DNA from 2 places in the Variovorax sp. PBL-E5 genome. Region 2 is predicted to be linked to the other one. Evidence: riboswitches for the same ligand, from Rfam matches in the RefSeq annotation. Region 2 holds a riboswitch; the other holds the start of a gene.
The links. Region 2 has a riboswitch for thiamine pyrophosphate ahead of WDLP6_RS14015 (purine-cytosine permease family protein). Riboswitches for the same ligand answer to the same signal wherever they lie in the genome.
Positions count from the first base shown of each region.

Region 1: another riboswitch for thiamine pyrophosphate. It lies ahead of thiC (phosphomethylpyrimidine synthase ThiC); the one in region 2 lies ahead of WDLP6_RS14015 (purine-cytosine permease family protein).

Region 1 covers NZ_LR594671.1:4,786,190-4,795,249, forward strand. Annotated here, with positions in the region: gene WDLP6_RS23400 (AMP-binding protein) at 1-413, opposite strand, end outside; gene WDLP6_RS23405 (isovaleryl-CoA dehydrogenase) at 446-1,618, opposite strand; gene WDLP6_RS23410 (AraC family transcriptional regulator) at 1,735-2,766, shown strand; gene WDLP6_RS23415 (hypothetical protein) at 2,931-3,131, shown strand; gene WDLP6_RS23420 (HAD family hydrolase) at 3,151-3,846, opposite strand; gene thiC (phosphomethylpyrimidine synthase ThiC) at 3,876-5,762, opposite strand; TPP riboswitch at 5,841-5,946, opposite strand; gene WDLP6_RS23430 (VTT domain-containing protein) at 5,974-6,951, opposite strand; gene WDLP6_RS23435 (DUF3047 domain-containing protein) at 6,964-7,785, opposite strand; gene WDLP6_RS23440 (YchJ family protein) at 7,946-8,383, opposite strand; gene WDLP6_RS23445 (acyl-CoA dehydrogenase family protein) at 8,463-9,060, opposite strand, start outside.
Region 2 covers NZ_LR594671.1:2,877,503-2,886,562, forward strand. Annotated here, with positions in the region: gene cysD (sulfate adenylyltransferase subunit CysD) at 1-779, shown strand, start outside; gene WDLP6_RS13995 (sulfate adenylyltransferase subunit 1) at 906-2,246, shown strand; gene fdxA (ferredoxin FdxA) at 2,289-2,618, shown strand; gene WDLP6_RS14005 (NAD(P)/FAD-dependent oxidoreductase) at 2,576-3,640, shown strand; gene WDLP6_RS14010 (phosphatase PAP2 family protein) at 3,790-4,368, shown strand; TPP riboswitch at 4,416-4,524, shown strand; gene WDLP6_RS14015 (purine-cytosine permease family protein) at 4,599-5,936, shown strand; gene thiD (bifunctional hydroxymethylpyrimidine kinase/phosphomethylpyrimidine kinase) at 5,881-6,726, opposite strand; gene WDLP6_RS14025 (FAD-dependent oxidoreductase) at 6,727-7,857, shown strand; gene thiS (sulfur carrier protein ThiS) at 7,854-8,051, shown strand; gene WDLP6_RS14035 (thiazole synthase) at 8,065-8,889, shown strand; gene WDLP6_RS14040 (thiamine phosphate synthase) at 8,906-9,060, shown strand, end outside.

The DNA.
Region 1 (9,060 bases), 1.9 Mb from region 2:
CGCAGCATGCCGACGTAGTCGCTGGTCTTGAAGCTCTTCATCGTGACCAGCGCCTTGCACGCGACCTTGTTGAGCGCGTACTCGAGCTCCGAGGTGCGGTAGGCCGGGTTGATGTTGACCAGGATGATGCCGACCTTGGCGGTGGCGATCTGCATCAGCACCCAGGGCGCGTTGTTGTGCGACCAGATGCCGACCCGGTCGCCCGCCACGAGGCCCAGGCCGAGCAGCGCGCTGGCCAGCCGGTCGGCTTCGCGCCGCAGCGCGAGATAGCTGTAGCGCTGGCCCTCGTGCACGCTGACCAGCGCCTCGTGCTCGCCCTGGCGCGCCGCCATGTTGTCGAAGAAAACGCCGAGGGTCTGTTCGATCAGCGGGACGTCGGTGGCGCCCTGGGCGATGCTTTGGGTGAGGTGCATGTTTGTCTCCTTGATCCGGTCAAGCCCGCTTTCTACGCCGTCTCTGCGAACAACTCACGACCGATCAGCATGCGCCGGATCTCGCTGGTGCCGGCGCCGATCTCGTAGAGCTTGGCATCGCGCCACAGGCGCTCGACCGGAAAGTCCTTGGTATAGCCCACGCCGCCCAGCGCCTGGACCGCCTCGCCGGCCATCCATGTCGCCTTCTCGGCCGAATAGAGGATGGCGCCCGCGGCGTCCTTGCGGAAGGTGCGCGCATGGTCCTTGCGGTCGCAGGCTTTGCCGACCGCGTAGACGTAGGCGCGCGTGGCCTGCCAGGTCGAGTACATGTCGGCCAGCTTGCCCTGCATCAGCTGGAACTCGCCGATGCTCTGGCCGAACTGCTTGCGCTCGTGGACGAAGGGCAGCACCGCGTCCATGCAGGCGGCCATGATGCCCAGCGGCCCGCCCGAGAGCACCGCGCGCTCGTAGTCGAGGCCGCTCATCAACACCTTGGCGCCGGCACCTTCGCCGCCGAGCACGTTTTCTTCCGGCACCTCGCAGTTGTCGAAGTAGAGCGGGTAGGTGTTGGAGCCGCGCATGCCGAGCTTGTCGAGCTTGGTGCCGGCCGAGAAGCCCGCGAAGCCCTTCTCGACGATGAAGGCCGTCATGCCGCGGGCACCCATCTCGGGCTCGGTCTTGGCGTAGATCACGAGCGTGTCGGCATCGCCGCCGTTGGTGATCCACATCTTGCCGCCGTTGAGCACGTAGCGGTCGCCCTTCCTCTCGGCGCGCAGCTTCATGCTGACCACGTCGGAGCCGGCGTTGGGCTCGCTCATGGCCAGGGCGCCGACGTGCTCGCCGCTGACCAGCCGGGGCAGGTATTTCGTCTTCTGCGCCTCGCTGCCGTTGCGGTGGATCTGGTTGACGCACAGGTTGGAGTGCGCGCCGTACGACAAGCCGACCGAGGCCGAGGCGCGCGAGACTTCCTCCATCGCCACGATGTGCGCAAGGTAGCCGAGCCCGGTGCCGCCGAATTCTTCCTTCACCGTCATGCCGTGCAGGCCGAGTTCGCCAAGCTTCTTCCAGAGGTCGGGCGGAAACAGGTTGTCGCGGTCGATGTCGGCCGCGCGCGGCGCGATCTCGTTGGCGGCGAAATCCTGGATCGCGTCGCGCAGCGCGTCGACGGTGTCGCCCAGGTCGAAATTCAGGCCGGGATCGTGCATGGGTTGTCTCCTGAGTGGCAGGCCGGTGTTGGCGCGAAAGCCGCAGCTTACGCCGTGTGCCGTTGCATTTGGCGCCACAATGGTTGCATATCGTGCCGTCGACTCTGCCTTCCTCCATGCCCTCGTCGCTGCTGCGCCCGGCCGGCCGTGCAGCCACACCGATGGCCTTCGTGCGAGCGATCGTGGGGGGCTACGAGCGCTACGGCCTCGATCCCTCCGAGGCCCTGGCACGGGCACATATCGCGCCGCGCGATCTGGCGCGACCGCAGGCGCGCGTGACGGCGGCGCAGTTCGAGGCGCTGTCGGGCCACGCGATGCAGCAGCTCGACGACGAGGCGCTCGGCTGGTTCTCGCGCCGCCTGCCCTGGGGCAGCTACGGCATGCTGTGCCGCGCCTCGCTGAGCTCACCCGACCTGGGCGTCGCGATCAAGCGCTGGTGCCGGCATCTGCGGCTGCTCACGGACGACATCGTGCTCGACCTCAAGGTGGCGGGCGGCGTGGCGACGGTGTCGATCACCGAGCATCGCGCGCTCGGTGCGTTCCGCGAGTTCTGCCTGGTCTCCAATCTGCGCTTCCTGCACGGGTACGCGTGCTGGGTCATCGATTCGCGCGTCTCGCTGCGCGCCGCCGCCTTTCCCTTCGAGGCGCCGCCGCACCAGGACGCCTATCCGCTGATGTTCGGCGGCACGCTGCACTTCGGCGCCGCACGGGCGAGCTACAGCTTCGACGAGCGCTATCTCGCATTGCCGCTGCAGCGCGACGAACGCGCGCTGCGCACGATGCTGCGGCGCGCGCTCCCGCTCACGGTGCTGCAGTACCGCCGCGACCGGCTGCTCGGCCAGCGCGTGCGCGAGTTGCTGCGCATGCGTGGCGGCGAGATGGCCAATGCGGCATCGCTGGCGGCGATGCTGAACCTGTCCAGCCGCACGCTGCACCGCCAATTGCTCGAGGAGGGCAGCTCGCTGCAGGCCCTGAAGGACGAGGTGCGCCACGAGCAGGCCGCGGAACAGCTGCGGCGCACCGATCGGCCGATCAAGCAGATCGCCCTGGCGGTCGGATTCCGCAACGAGAAGAGCTTTTCGCGCGCCTTTCGCGCCTGGGCCGGCATGACGCCCGGTGCGTTCCGGCGCGCGGGTGGCATCACGTAAGAACTTCGACGTACAAACAGCCGCTGTACCTTTTTGACATGGCCACGATCGTCCGGAGGCTTTAAGCTCGCAGGCTGGGCCGTTCGTGAAAAAGTGTGAGCTAACGCCTTCGGCCTAAGCCTTCTGCGCGGATATTCACCCCGTTCCGGCCCTACGATCGACCCATGCAAGTTCCCGACACCGACACCTCCGAATACGCTGCGCTCATCGAGTTCGTCGCCACCTCCGGCCGCTCGCGCAGCCATCCCTCGGTGATCGAGAACGCCGGTGAACTGATCGCCAACATGTGGTCGACCCGGGCCAAGGCCATGACCCAGTCGCTCGCCACCATGGCGAAGGCCGCCATGCACGGCAACGCCCGCTGAACGGACCCCGCTTCGGAACTCAGGCCGTCGCGGCAAAACGCCATGCGGCCAGCAGCGCCGGCAGCTGCGTCATGTCACTGAACACCTGGGCCACGCCGACGCCGAGCAGCGCCTGCGGATCGCTGTGCCCGAGGTTGCCCGGGCTGTAACCGAACACCGTCGCGCCGGCAGCGATGCCCGCCACCGCACCCGTCACCGTGTCCTCGACGACCGCGCAGCGCGCCGGCGCGACGCCCAGCGCAGCCGCCGCGGCCAGGTACACGTCGGGGGCCGGCTTGGAGCGCGGCATCTCGTGGCCGCTGAAGATGCGGCCGGCGAAGCAGTCGAGGATGCCGATCTTGTCGAGCTGCAGCTCGACCTTGTGCCGGTCGGCGCCGGACGCGCAGGCGATGCGGCCGTCGAGCGCGCCGTGCAGCGCACGCACGGCCTCGGGCGCATGAGGAATCGCCACCAGGTCGCGCTCGAGCGCTTCATTGCGGCGGCCGCGGAACTCGCTCAGCCACTCGGGCGTCAGCGCGAAGCCGGTCTTGGCCTCGATCAGCGCGTCCGCGTCCTTCACGGCCTTGCCGGTGAAGACTCGCATGCACTCGTCGACGCTCAAGCGCCAGCCGAGTTCGCCGAGCATGTCGGCCAGCACGCGGTTGGTGATCGGCTCGGAGTCGACCAGCACGCCGTCGCAGTCGAACAGCACGGCGTCGAAGGGGATGGGCATCATGCGTCGATGGTACCAACCCCTCCTCAGCCTTACTCGGTGCCGGACGCGATCGGGATGTAGATCTCGCCGCCGCGGGCCTTGAACTCGGCCGACTTGCCGGCCATGCCGAGCGCCAGCGCGTCGTCTTCGGCCAAGCCCTTCTGCGCAGCGAAGTCACGCACCTCCTGCGTGATCTTCATCGAGCAGAACTTGGGACCGCACATCGAGCAGAAATGCGCCACCTTGCTGCTGTCTTTGGGCAGCGTCTCATCGTGGAATTCGCGCGCGGTGTCGGGGTCGAGGCCGAGGTTGAACTGGTCCTGCCAGCGGAAGTCGAAGCGCGCCTGCGACAGCGCATCGTCGCGCGCACGCGCACCCGGATGGCCCTTGGCCACGTCGGCCGCATGGGCGGCGATCTTGTACGCGATGATGCCCTGCTTGACGTCGTCGCGGTCCGGCAGGCCCAGGTGTTCCTTGGGCGTGACGTAGCACAGCATCGCGGTGCCGGCCCAGCCGATCATCGCGGCGCCGATGGCACTGGCGATGTGGTCGTAGCCGGGCGCGATGTCGATGGTCAGCGGGCCGAGCGTGTAGAACGGCGCCTCGTGGCAGGTCTTGAGCTGCTCGTCCATGTTGGCCTGGATCAGGTGCATGGGCACGTGGCCGGGGCCTTCGATCATGGTCTGCACGTCGTGCTTCCACGCGATCTGCGTGAGTTCGCCCAGGGTGTGCAGCTCGGCGAACTGCGCCTCGTCGTTGGCGTCCGAGGCGCAGCCGGGACGCAGGCCGTCGCCGAGCGAGAAGCTCACGTCGTAGGCCTTCATGATGTCGCAGATGTCCTCGAAGTGCGTGTAGAGGAAGCTTTCCTTGTGATGCGTGATGCACCACTTGGCCATGATCGAGCCGCCGCGCGAGACGATGCCGGTGCGGCGGCCTGCCGTCAGGTGGATGAAGGGCAGGCGCAGGCCGGCGTGGATGGTGAAGTAGTCGACGCCCTGCTCGGCTTGCTCGATCAGCGTGTCGCGGTAGATCTCCCAGGTGAGGTCCTCGGCCACGCCGCCGACCTTCTCGAGCGCCTGGTAGATCGGCACGGTGCCGATCGGCACCGGGCTGTTGCGCACGATCCAGTCGCGCGTGGTGTGGATGTTGCGGCCGGTCGAGAGGTCCATCACGTTGTCGGCGCCCCAGCGGATCGCCCACACGAGTTTCTCCACCTCTTCCTCGATGCTCGAGGTGACGGCCGAGTTGCCGATGTTGGCGTTGATCTTCACCTTGAAGTTGCGCCCGATGGCCATCGGCTCGACTTCGGGATGGTTGATGTTGGCCGGGATGATCGCGCGCCCGCGCGCCACCTCGTCGCGCACGAATTCGGGCGTGATGATCTTCGGGATGCTGGCGCCCATCGGGTTGCCGGCCAGGCGCTTCTCGCGCGCGGCATCGGCCATGTACGCAGCCATCCATTCGCGCCGGCCGTTCTCGCGCAGCGCGACGTATTCCATCTCGGGGGTCACGATGCCGCGGCGCGCGTAGTGCATCTGGGTGACGTTGGCGCCGGACTTGGCGCGGCGCGGCGTGCGCTGCAGCGCGGCGGCGCCGGCACGCAGCTCGGCGATGCGCTGGGCGTCGCGGTCGGCATGGGTGGCGCCGTCGTCGAGCGCGAGGTGCAGGCGCCCTTCGTAACTTTCCGTGTCGTTGCGTTCGGCGATCCACGCATCGCGCACGCCGGCCAGGCCGCGGCGCACGTCGATCTCGGCAGCGGGATCGGTGTACGGGCCCGAGGTGTCGTAGAGCGAGACGCGCTCGCCGTTGGTGAGCAGCACCTCGCGCACCGGCACGCGCAGGTCGGGCCGGCTGCCCTCGATGAGGGCCTTGGTCGAGGCGGGAAAGGGTTCGCGCGTGAGCGTGAGAAGGGATGCGAACTTGTCGATGGCGTTCATGCGGGGCACTCCGGGTTGATGGACAACGGGGTGCTCCGCGATCGCTCCGGGGCGGCACAGGGTCTTCGAGGACGGGGGCCGTGGAGTCGCAGCTCTTCTTACGCTGGTATGAACCAGATCAAGTTCGCGGGTTCGGCCATTTGGCCATCTCAGTACGCAACTGCGTGCACCCCGGAGCAGGGTCGATTCTAGGCCTCGCGCGCCGAAGCGATCAAGCGGAATGTGCCGCGATGGCCGGCATGTTGCTCATCGGCCCTTCTTCAGACTCGCCGGCCACGACCATCGCCGTCCAGGCGTCGAGTCCGCCGGCGAGCACGCGCACGCGCGGCAGGCCCGCGGCCATCAGCAGGCGCGCGGCGACGATCGCGGACGCGTCCTCGGGACAGTCGCAGAACACGACCAGCTCACGGCCGTCCGAGAACGCGCCGAGGCGCTTCGGCAGTTCGTTGAGGTCGATCGCCAGCGCGCCCGGGATCTCGCGCGGGTCGAGCGCGCGCGCCTGCGGCGCACGGACGTCGATCACCGTCGGACCGGCGCCGGCAGCGAGCGCCTCGCGCAACGCCAACACACCGATGTGCACGATGTCGTCGGCCCGCAGCGCCAGCCGCCGCACGCGCCAACGCCACGCGACGAAGACCAGCAGCGCCAGACCGCAGGCGATCGAGGCCGCGATGCCGATCTCGGACAGCACCGCCAGGATGTCCTGGATGGCGGCGTGGAAGATCCGACCGATGACGAGAAAACCCAGCGCCCAGATCAGCGCGGCCACCGTCTCGTAGGACAGGAAGCGCGTGTTCGACATGCCCAGCGCGCCGGCCATCGGCGGCGCGATCACCGAGACGCCCGGCACGAACTTGGCGGCGATCAGCGACCATCCGCCCCAGCGGCCGAGAATCGATTCACTGCGCTTGACGCAGGTGTCGGCCGACAGCGAGATGCGGCACAGCAGCCGCATCACGCGGTAGCCCCAGCGCCGCCCGGCGAGGAACCACACGCCATCGCCGAGGATGTTGCCGATCACCGCGGCCCCCGTGACCGCGGCGAAGGACACCTGTCCGCCCACCGACAAGCCGCCCGCCACGATCAGGAAGGGCACCGCCGGCACCGGCGCGCCCAGCCGCGTCGCCAGCGTGGCGGCGAACACCACGAGCGCACCCTGGTTGGCGAGGAGCGAGATGAAGTCGTTCATGGTCGATGCGCTCTATTCCCCTTGCAAGGGGTGCTCGGCCGGCCGCGTCGCCGCGTTGTGGGCCGGCGCCGGGCTGTGCAGGTCGATGTCGGAATAGTAGGCCAGGCCATGGCCGTGCGTGTTGTCCGCGTCGGCCGAGACGGCCACCGCGACCACGTCGGGCAGCGTACCGCTGGCCTCGTCGCCGAAGGCACGCCGGTAGTCGGCCAGCAGATGGCGGCTTTCGCCCACCCAGGCGCCCGGCGTCGGCGCGGCGCCGGATTCCAGCACGATCATGCGCATGCGCTTGGTGAAGGCGTTCGCGAGCTCCGTGCCCTTGGGCTCCTTGTTGTCCCATACGTAGCACAGGGCCTCGCTGGGAACGTCCTCGCCGGTCGCGCGGCGCGCCAATGCGAGGCTGGTGCGCTCGCCCAGCGAGAGCTTGGAGGTCGGCAGGTCGAAGAAGACGCAGAGCTTGGCCGCGCCGTCATCGCCGGCGCGCGTGCGCAGGTCGGCGCCGGCCACGAACTCGTCCACTCGCCAGCGCCAGGCCAGCGTGGTGCTGGCATCGAGCGGTGTTTGCGTGGCATGCACCAGGTTGCCGTAGGACTGGTCGGCCTCGACCTTGAGCACCCGCCGGCCGTCCTGCTGCACGACTTCGAAGTGCGTGAGCGTCTTGTTCGGCAGGCCGCTGAAGTGCCACGGCTCGGGCGGCTGCGCGCCCTGGCTGGTCGAGAAGCGCGCCAGCGGCACGCCGTCGTCCGCGCGCGCGGCCGGCGCGGCAGCCCACAGGGCCAGCGCCAGCAGCGGCAGGGCCAGCGCATTCCACGACGGACGAGAGACGGGTTGCATCATGAGCCCCGAAGTGTGGGCGCAATTCGACGCGAGATAAATACGCCAAAAGGAATCGCTCTGTGTCACCCAAAGAGACAATCGACGGCAGGCTGCTATCGAAGTCGTAGCACGCAGCGAAGGCCCGGGCCATTCTCTCGCCGCTTTTGGCGGCCGGCGGCCTTCAGCGCAGATCGCCGTCGACGTAATACCAGCGGTCGAGCGTGCCGTCGTTCTCGCGCACGAAACGGCTGCGCTCGTGCAGCCGGCTCGCGACACCGGCGCTGCTGCGCTGGCGCGCCACGAACTCGACCTCGGCATGGTCGGCATCCAGCACCGAACGGGACCGCAGGTCGAGGCCGAGCCATTTCACGCCGGGTTCGAAACTGACCGCGGCAGGCCGCGTCGACGCATGCCAGGTCGCCAGCAGGTAGTCGGCCCGTTCGCGCACGAAGGCGGTGTAACGCGAGCGCATCAACGACTCGGCATCCGGCGCCGGCGTCTGATCGAAGTCGTCCAGGTAGCGCCCGCAGCATTGGGTGTAAGCCAGCGGCAGCTCCCGCCGATCGCGGCGCCCGCAGGGACAGGGGGCGCGGGCGGGGCTGGTGGACGGTGAGGGCATGGCAATCGATGGATGGCGAGGGATTCAGCCTCCATTGTGCAGACCCTCGCACAAACCCTGAGAGCGCCCCCGCCGCCGCTCAGGCCAGCGCGCGCTGAATCAGCAGCTTCTGGATGTCCGAGGTGCCTTCGTAGATCTGGCACACGCGCACGTCGCGGTAGATGCGTTCGAGCGGAAAATCGTTCACGTAGCCATAGCCGCCGAGCGTCTGGATCGCCGCGCTGCACACGCGCTCGGCCATCTCGCTGGCGAAGAGCTTGGCCATGGCGGCTTCCTTCAGGCAGGGCCGGCCCGCATCGCGCAGGCTCGCCGCATGCCAGATGAGCTGACGCGCGGCTTCGAGTTGCGTCGCGCACTCGGCCAGCCGAAAGCCCACGGCCTGCTGGTCGAAGATCGCGCCGCCGAAGGCCTGCCGCTCCTTGGCATAGGCCAGTGCGACGTCGAAGGCGCTGCGCGCCATGCCCACGCTCTGGGCGGCGATCCCGATGCGGCCGCCCTCCAGCGCGCCGAGCGCGATCTTGTAGCCCTCGCCTTCCTGGCCGATCAGGTTCCCGGCCGCGATGCGGCAGCCGTCGAAATTGATCTGCGCGGTGTCGCTCGAATGCTGGCCCAGCTTGTCTTCCAGCCGCGCGACGTGGTAGCCCGGCGCGTCGGTCGGCACGATGAAGGCGCTCATG
Region 2 (9,060 bases):
TGCTCAAGTGCGCCGAGAAGGCCTTCGGCACCGGCCGCATTCCGTACCCGCTGCTGATGATCGACACCGGCCACAACTTCCCCGAAGTGACGGCCTTTCGCGATGCGCGCGCGGTGGAGCTGGATGCGAAGCTGATCGTTCGCAGCGTCGAGGATTCGATGAAGCGCGGCACCGTGCGGCTCGCGCATCCGGGCGAATCGCGCAACGTGCACCAGTCGGTCACGCTGCTCGAAGCCATCGAGGAATTTCATTTCGATGCGCTGATCGGCGGCGCGCGCCGCGATGAAGAGAAGGCACGCGCCAAGGAGCGCATCTTTTCGCACCGCGACAGTTTTGGTCAATGGCAGCCCAAGGACCAGCGGCCCGAACTGTGGACGCTGTTCAATACGCGCCTGGCACCGGGCGAGCATTTCCGCGTGTTCCCGATCTCGAACTGGACCGAGCTGGATGTGTGGCAGTACATCGAGCGCGAGCACATCGCGCTGCCCTCGATCTACTACACCCATCAGCGCCAGGTGGTCGAGCGCCGCGGGCTCCTGGTGCCGGTCACCGAGCTCACGCCGCCGCGCGACGATGAGAAGGTCGAGCTGCGCGACGTGCGCTTTCGCACCGTGGGCGACATTACTTGCACCTGCCCCGTTGAGAGCCTGGCGTCCGATGCGGCCGAGGTGGTGATCGAAACGCTGGCGGCCGACGTGAGCGAGCGCGGCGCGACGCGCATGGATGACAAGACGTCCGACGCTTCGATGGAAAAGCGCAAGAAAGACGGGTATTTCTAGCTCGCCCCCAGGCTTGCTCGCTTCGCGTAGCCGCCCACCCCCTACCGGGGGCAACACCTGCGGCCCGGCGGAGCCGGTTCCGCGGTGTTTCACGAACTGAAGAGCGCAGCATTGCGCAGAGTGGATATGAACTTGACTACTTCTCCGACCCACACGCCCATTCAGGTCCCGGCTGACACGGGGGCGGCGCTGCGCTTCATCACCTGCGGCAGCGTGGACGATGGCAAGAGCACGTTGATCGGGCGGCTCCTCGTCGATAGCAAGGCCGTTCTGCAGGACCAGCTGGCCGGTGTGCAGCGCAGCGGCGAGACGGATCTGGCGCTGCTGACGGACGGGTTATCGGCGGAGCGCGAACAGGGCATCACGATCGATGTGGCGTACCGCTATTTCTCGACGGCAAAGCGCAAGTTCGTGATCGGCGATGCACCGGGCCATGAGCAGTACACGCGCAACATGGTCACGGCCGCGTCGAGTGCCGATGCCGCCGTGGTGCTGGTCGACGCGACCAAGCTGGCCTGGGCCGCGGAGGTCGAGGACGGCGAGGTGGTGAAGCGCGAGTTGCTGCCGCAGACGCGCCGCCACACGCTGCTGTGCCATCTGCTGCGCGTGCAGTCGATCGTCTTCGCGGTCAACAAGCTCGACGCGATCGACAATGCCGAACTCGCGTTCGAACGCATCGGTGCGGCGCTGGCCGCCTTTGCCGATGCCGCGGGCGTGCAGGTCGCCGCCACGGTGCCGATCTCCGCGCTCAAGGGCTGGAACGTGGCCACGCGCCATGCCGACTGGTGCGGCTACGAAGGGCCGAGCCTGCTCGAACTGCTCGAGCAGTTGCCCGTCACCGCGCAGGACGAAGCGGTGCCTTTCGCCTTCCCGGTGCAATGGGTCGAGAAGTTCTCGTCGTCGGCCGACACCTCGCAAGGCCGGCGCGTGTTCTGGGGCCGCGTGGCCAGCGGCCATGTCGAGCCGGGCCAGCGCATCACCGTGCTGCCGAGCCGGCAGACCGCGACCGTCGCGCAGGTGCTGAGCCACACGCGCAAGCCGAAGACCGTGCATGCGGGCCACAGCGCCGGCATCGTGCTCGATCGCGAGGTCGATGTGTCGCGCGGCGACTGGCTGCTGGCGCCCGATGCGTTCGAGGCGACGCGCGAGATCACCGCCACCATCGCCTGGCTGGACGACGAGCCGCTGACGGCAGGCCGTGTCTACTGGGCGCTGCAGGGCCACCGCTGGGTCAAGGCCAAGGTGGCGCGCATCGTCGATCGCGTGAACATCACGACGCTCGAATCCGAACCGGCGACCCAGCTCGAAGCCAATGCAATCGGCGATGTCGTGCTGTCGCTGCAGCAGCCGCTCGCGGTGCTGCCCTTCACCCAATCGCGCGCGCTCGGTTCGCTGGTGCTGGTCGACACCGCGTCGCACAAGACCTCGGCGGCGGTGCTGGTAAGGCCCGCCGCCGCAAACGCCTAAAATCGCGGGCTTCCCGCCTCTTCTCTCTCGCTTGCCAAGACCATGACCCACGTCGTCTCCGAATCCTGCATCCGCTGCAAATACACCGACTGCGTCGACGTGTGCCCCGTGGATTGCTTCCGCGAGGGGCCGAACATGCTGGTGATCGATCCCGACGAATGCATCGATTGCGCGGTCTGCATCCCCGAGTGCCCCGTCAACGCGATCTACGCCGAGGAAGACCTGCCGGCCAACCAGATGGCGTTCATCAAGATCAACGCCGAGCTCGCGCTGGCCGACGGCTGGAAGAGCATCACCAAGCGCAAGCCCGCGCTGCCCGACGCCGACGAGTGGAAAGACAAGACCGACAAGCTCGGGGAGCTGGTGCGCTGAATCCAACCGCCACGCCGATCGAGACCGACGCACTGATCATCGGCGCCGGTCCGGTCGGCCTGTTCCAGGCCTTCCAGCTCGGCCTGCTCGAAATCGCCTGCCACATCGTCGATGCGCTGCCCCGCGCCGGCGGACAGTGCGTCGAGCTCTATGGCGACAAGCCGATCTACGACATTCCCGGAACGCCGGTCACCACGGGCCGTGGCCTCGCGGAATCGCTGCTGCAGCAGATCGCGCCCTTCAAGCCCGGCTTCCATTTCGGCGAACAGGTCGCGACGCTCGAGCGCCAGGGTGACGAGCGCCTGCTGCTGAGCACTTCGGCGGGCAGCGCCTTCCTCGCCAGGACCGTCTTCATTGCTGCCGGCGTGGGCGCCTTCGTGCCCAAGCGCATCGCCCTCGAAGGCATCGAGCGCTTCGAGGGCTCGCGGCTTTTCTACCATCCCGAGGCGCTCGAACGCTTCGCGGGACAGGCGGTGGTGGTCCAGGGCGGCGACGATGCGGCGCTCGACACCGCGCTGGCGCTCGCGGGCCGCGCTGCAGAGGTCACGCTGCTGCATCGGCGCGATGCCTTCCAGGCCGAAGAGGCGACCGTGGCGGCACTGCGTGCGCGCATCGCGGCCGGCGCGATCCGCCTCGTGGTCGGCCAGCCCACGGCCTTCGACGGCAGCGCGCTGCAGGTCACGACGCCCGACGCGCAGACCGTGACGCTGGCGCTCGATGCGCTGATCGGCTGTCTCGGCATCTCGCCGCGCCTCGGCCCGATCGCGAACTGGGGCCTCGAACTCGAACGCAAGCAGGTGCCGGTGGACACGCAGCAGTTCCAGACGCGCGAGCGCGGCGTCTTCGCGGTCGGCGACATCAACACCTACCCGGGCAAGAAGAAGCTCATCGTCTGCGGCTTCCACGAGGCCACGCTGGCGGCCTGGGGCGCCACCGAGATCGTGTTCCCCGGCCGTTCCGTGCCGCTGCAATACACCACCACCAGCACGCGGCTGCACACGCTGCTCGGCGTGAGTCACTAGGCGACTGCGCCCGACGCGCGGCAAGGCGCGCACGCACCTGAACGCGCGGTGAACCCCGCATTCATGTTGCCGACATGCGGCGTTCCTTATGATCGGCCGATGTCCAGCCGTCGTCGCAACGCCCCGTTTCCGTCTTTCCGCGGGGCCGTGTGGAGCCGCTGAACCTCGCGCTCTTCGAATGGATCGGCGCCGGCCATGCGCCCGACCCGTGGGCGCTGTGGTTCGCGTCGGCGGTGGCCAGCCATGCCGCATGGCTCTGCGTTGCCCTCATGGGATGGGCCGCCTGGCGCCGCCCGACGCAGCGCGCCTACGTGATGGCGATCCTGGTGGCTGCCGTCCTGGCCGCGATGCTGGCCCACGCGCTGGCCGATGCGATCGACCTGGCGCGCCCCTTCGTCCTCGGCCTGAGTCCCAGGTACATCGCGCACGGCGCACGCGGCTCGCTGCCGAGCGCGCATGCGTGCGTGATGTTCACCGTCGCGCTGGCCTTCCTGATGCGGCCGGCCCTGCGCGACCTCGGCCTGGCGATCACGGCGATCGCCGTGCTCACGGGCTGGGCCCGCATCTACGTGGGCGTGCATTTCCCGCTCGACATCATCGCCGGGCTGGCGCTGGCCGGCGTGATGACGGCAGCGATCTGGGCGCTCGGACGGCTGGCCCGACGCTTCGGCGTGCCGATCGTCGCGCGGGACGATCGGCAGACAGGGTCATCGACGAGCCCTCGCTGAAGCCGGGTCGGCGCATCGTTCTACAATCCATCCTGCTTCGCCCGTCGAAGCAACGCTAGGGGTGCCGGCGCGCGGATCGAAACGCGGGCCGGCTGAGAGAGTCCCTTTGAACCTGACTGAGGTAATCCTCGCGCAGGGAAGCCGGCCCGGCGGCTGTCACGTTGTCTCGCGTGGCAGTCCCACCGCCATGGCCTCGCCCACCTGCCAACTCTTTGCAATGGAGCAAACGGATGGCACACACACCCGACCCGACACCCGCCGGCGCGAACGAAGCGCTGACGCCGCTCGGCGAAACGAGCCGCGTCTTCCGCTGGCACGACCACATGGCGCTGTGGTTCAGCCTCGGCGTCGGCCTGCTCGTGATGCAGATCGGCGCCTACCTGGTGCCGGCGGTCGGCACGCGCGATGCGATGCTCGCGATCGTGCTGGGCTCGTGCATCGGTGCGGGCCTCCTGGCCTGGACGGCGCGCATCGGCTGCGAGAGCGGCCTCGCGAGCGCCGGCCTGATGCATGCGACCTACGGCAGCGCCTTCGCGCGCCTGCCGGTGGTGCTGAACATCGTGCAGCTGATCGGCTGGACCACCTTCGAGATCGTGATCATGCGTGAGGGCACGCAAGCCATCGGCAAGCAGGCCTTCGGCTGGCTGTCGCTCGGCGGCACGCTCGGGACGCTGCTCACCACGCTGCTGTGGGGCGCGGTGCTGCTGGCGCTCCTGGCCGGCTCGATGGTGAAGCTGGTGCGCCGTTTCGTGAGCCGCTTCGGTCTGCCGCTGGTGGTGCTGTCGCTGCTGTGGCTGAGCTGGCAGTTCGCGGCCCGGCTGCATGCCAAGGGTCTCGATGCGTTCTGGTCGCGGCCCGGCGACGGCAGCATGGGCATGTTCAGCGCGCTCGATCTGGTGATCGCGATGCCGGTGTCCTGGCTGCCGCTGGTGGCCGACTATGCGCGGCACGGCCAGCGCGGCACGGGCGGGCTCGGCGGCGCGTTCGGCGGCACCTGGGTCGGTTACGTGGTGGCCAATATCTGGTGTTATGCGCTCGGCGTGATGGTGGTCAGCGTGGCCGAGCCCGGCACCGATCTCGTGGCGGCATTGCTGCTGGCGCAGGGCGGCCTGATGGCGCTGGGCCTGATCCTGGTCGACGAACTCGACAACGCCTATGGCGATGTCTATTCGGGCTCGGTGTCGGCGCACAGCCTGCAGCCGCGCTGGAGCGTGCGGCGCTGGGGACTGGTGCTGGCGGTGGCCTGCATCGCCTTCGCGCTGGTGCTGCCGATGCATTCGCTCGAACCCTTCCTGCTGCTGCTGAGCTCGGTGTTCGTGCCGCTCTATGGCGTGATCCTCGGACGGCTCGGCATGGGCAGCGCCGTCGTGTCGACGGGTACGCGGCGTGTCGATGTCACGGCCGCCGCGATCTGGATCGTCGGCATCGCGGTGTACCACGCCTCGGCGGCGTGGGCGCCTCAGTGGGGCTCGGCGCTGCCGACGCTCGCGATCACCTTCGTGCTGGCGTGGATCACGCGCCCGACGCCGGCAGGCGGACCGTCGGCACTGGCGCAAAGCCGTGGTTGAGCGGACCGTGGCCGGCACCGGTCTTCACGTCCGCGCCGGCCGCCATGGCCGCGACCACGTAGCCTCGCGCGCGTTCGACCGCCTCGGGCAAGGCATGGCCGAGCGCCAGGTGCGCCGCGATGGCCGAGGACAGCGTGCATCCGGTGCCATGCAGGTTGCGGCTCACGATGCGTTCGGACGCGAAGCGGAAGCGCTCGCCATCGACCTGCGCCAGCAGATCGACCACGTCGTTGCCCGGCAGATGGCCACCCTTGAGCAGCACCGCGTGCGCGCCGAGCGCCAGCAATTCGCTGGCCGCATCGTCGAGCGCATCGACGCCGTCGATGCCATGACCGATCAGCAGCGCCGCCTCGTCCAGGTTGGGCGTGACGACCGCCGCGCGCGGGAACAGCTCGCGCACCAGCACCTGCACCGTCTCGGCGGCGATCAGCCGGTCGCCGCTGGTGGCGACCATCACCGGGTCGAGCACGACGTTGGGCAGCTGGTAGTGGTCGATGGCCCAGGCCACCACCTCGACGATCTCGGGCGCGTGCAGCATGCCGAGCTTGACGGCATCGACGCCGATGTCCTCGACCACCGCCTGGATCTGCGCCTTGAGAAAAGCCGGCGGCACGCCGTGGATGCCCGTCACGCCGAGCGTGTTCTGTGCGGTGAGCGCGGTGATCGCCGTCATGCCGTAGCAGCCGAGCGCCGCGAAGGTCTTCAGGTCGGCCTGGATGCCGGCGCCGCCGCCGCTGTCGGAGCCGGCGATCGAGAGCACGCGGGCGTAGCGTGAAAATGCAGAAGTCATATGGATAGCGTACACCCCGGGGCCACGCCCACCCTCCCCTTCGACTCGGCCGCGATCCTCGGCGCGGGCCTGATGGGCCGGCTGCTCGCAGTCACGCTCGCACAGGCCGGTTGCACGATCGATCTGTTCGAGGCTGGCGGTCCCGATGCCGAAGGCGCGGCCGCCCGCGTGGCCGCCGCGATGCTGGCGCCGCTGGCCGAATCCGCCATCGCGCCGCCCTCGGTCGTGCGCATGGGACACCACGCACTGCAACGCTGGCCGACGCTGCTCGCACCCTTGGCCGCGCCGGTGTTTTTCCAGCGCGAAGGCACGCTGGTGCTGTGGCATCGGCAGGACGCCGCCGAGGCCGCGCGCCTCGCGCGCTTGCTCGCGCACACGACCGAGATCGTGCCCGAGCTGCCCGCCATGCAGACGCTCGACGCGGCCGGCATCGCCGCGCTGGAGCCGTCGATCGGCCGGCGCTTCGCGCAAGGGCTGCTGCTGCCGGACGAAGGCCAGCTCGACAACCGCGGCCTGCTCGCGGCCCTGCTCGCAACGCTGCAGGCCTCGCCGCGCGTGCGCCTGCATTGGCACTCGCCACGCGCCATCGCCGACTTCGAGCCCGGTGCCGCAGGCCAGCCCGAGCGCGTGATCGATTGCCGCGGCCTCGGCGCGCGCCCGCAATGGAGCGCGGTGCGCGGCGTGCGCGGCGAGGTCATCCGCGTGCACGCACCCGAGGTCGGCCTCGTGCGGCCGACGCGCCTCGTGCATCCGCGCTATCCGCTCTACATCGCGCCCAAACCCGACAAGGTGTTCGTGATCGGCGCCACCGAGATCGAGTCGGAGGACATGTCGCCGGCCAGCGTGCGCTCGACGCTCGAACTGCTGAGCGCGGCCTATGCGGTGCACAGCGGTTTCGCCGAGGCGCGCATTCTCGAGATCGCGACCCAATGCCGGCCCACGCTGCCGGACAACCTGCCGGCCTTCCGCCAGCCGCGCCCCGGCGTGCTGCAGATCAACGGCCTGTACCGGCACGGCTTCATGATCGCGCCGGCGATGCTCGATGTCGCGATGGAGCTGCTGGCCACCGGCCATTCGCAGCTGGCGAGCAGTTTCGATCTGCCATCCGAACTCGCGACCGCTTCACCATGAACGTCCTGATCAACGACACGCCCCACACGCTGCCGCCCGGCGCGATGCTGGCCGACGCGCTGGCCCTCATCGAGGCCAAGCCGCCCTTCGCGGCCGCGGTGAATCGCCAGTTCGTGCCGCGCTCGAACTACGCCGCGCATGCCCTGCAACCCGATGACCGCATCGAAGTGATCCGCCCCGTCACGGGCGGCTGAGAGAAGAAGCGCCATGACCTCCACCCACACCACCGCCAACGACCCGCTCGTCCTCTACGGCCACAGCTTCCAGAGCCGCCTGCTGCTCGGCACCGCGCGCTATCCCTCGCCCGACGTGCTCGAAGCCGCGGTGCGCCGCGCAAAACCCGCGATGCTGACCGCATCCCTGCGCCGGCAGATGGCCACGCCCGGCGCGGCCGGCGGCGACAACGGCTTCTGGGATCTGCTGCGCCGGCTCGACGTGCCGGTGCTGCCCAACACCGCCGGCTGCCACAGCGTGCAGGAAGTGATCGCCACCGCGCAGATGGCGCGCGAGCTGTTCGACACGCCATGGATCAAGCTCGAACTGATCGGCGACGACTACACGCTGCAGCCCGACACGCTGAACCTGGTCGATGCGGCCTCGCAGCTGATCCGCGACGGCTTCCAGGTGCTGCCCTATTGCACCGAGGATCTCGTGCTCTGCCAGCGATTGGTCGATGTCGGCTGCCAGGCCGTGATGCCCTGGGCCGCGCCGATCGGCACCGGCCGCGGTCCGGTCAATCCCTATGCATTGCAGGTGCTGCGCGAACGGCTCGATGTGCCGCTGCTGGTCGATGCCGGCCTCGGCCTGCCCTCGCATGCGTGCCAGGTGATGGAGTGGGGCTATGACGGCGTGCTGCTCAACAGCGCGGTCGCGCTGGCGCAGGATCCCGTCGCGATGGCGGGCGCCTTCGCCGATGCGGTGCAGGCCGGCCGCGATGCGCACCGCGCGGGCGCCATGGCCGCACAGGAGTCGGCGCAGCCGAGCACGCCGGTGCTGGGCACGCCGTTCTGGCATCACGCCGCATCGCAATGAGCCACGAGCCACGAACATGACCAACGACCCTCAAGCTCTCGCGCAGGCCATCGTGGCCGCGCACGCATCGCGCTTCGGCGAGACCGCGCCCGCATCCACATCCGCCGAACTTGTGTTTTCGTCGGAAGACACTGTCTATCGCGGCGCGAAGCAAGGGTGCGCACGGCTCGG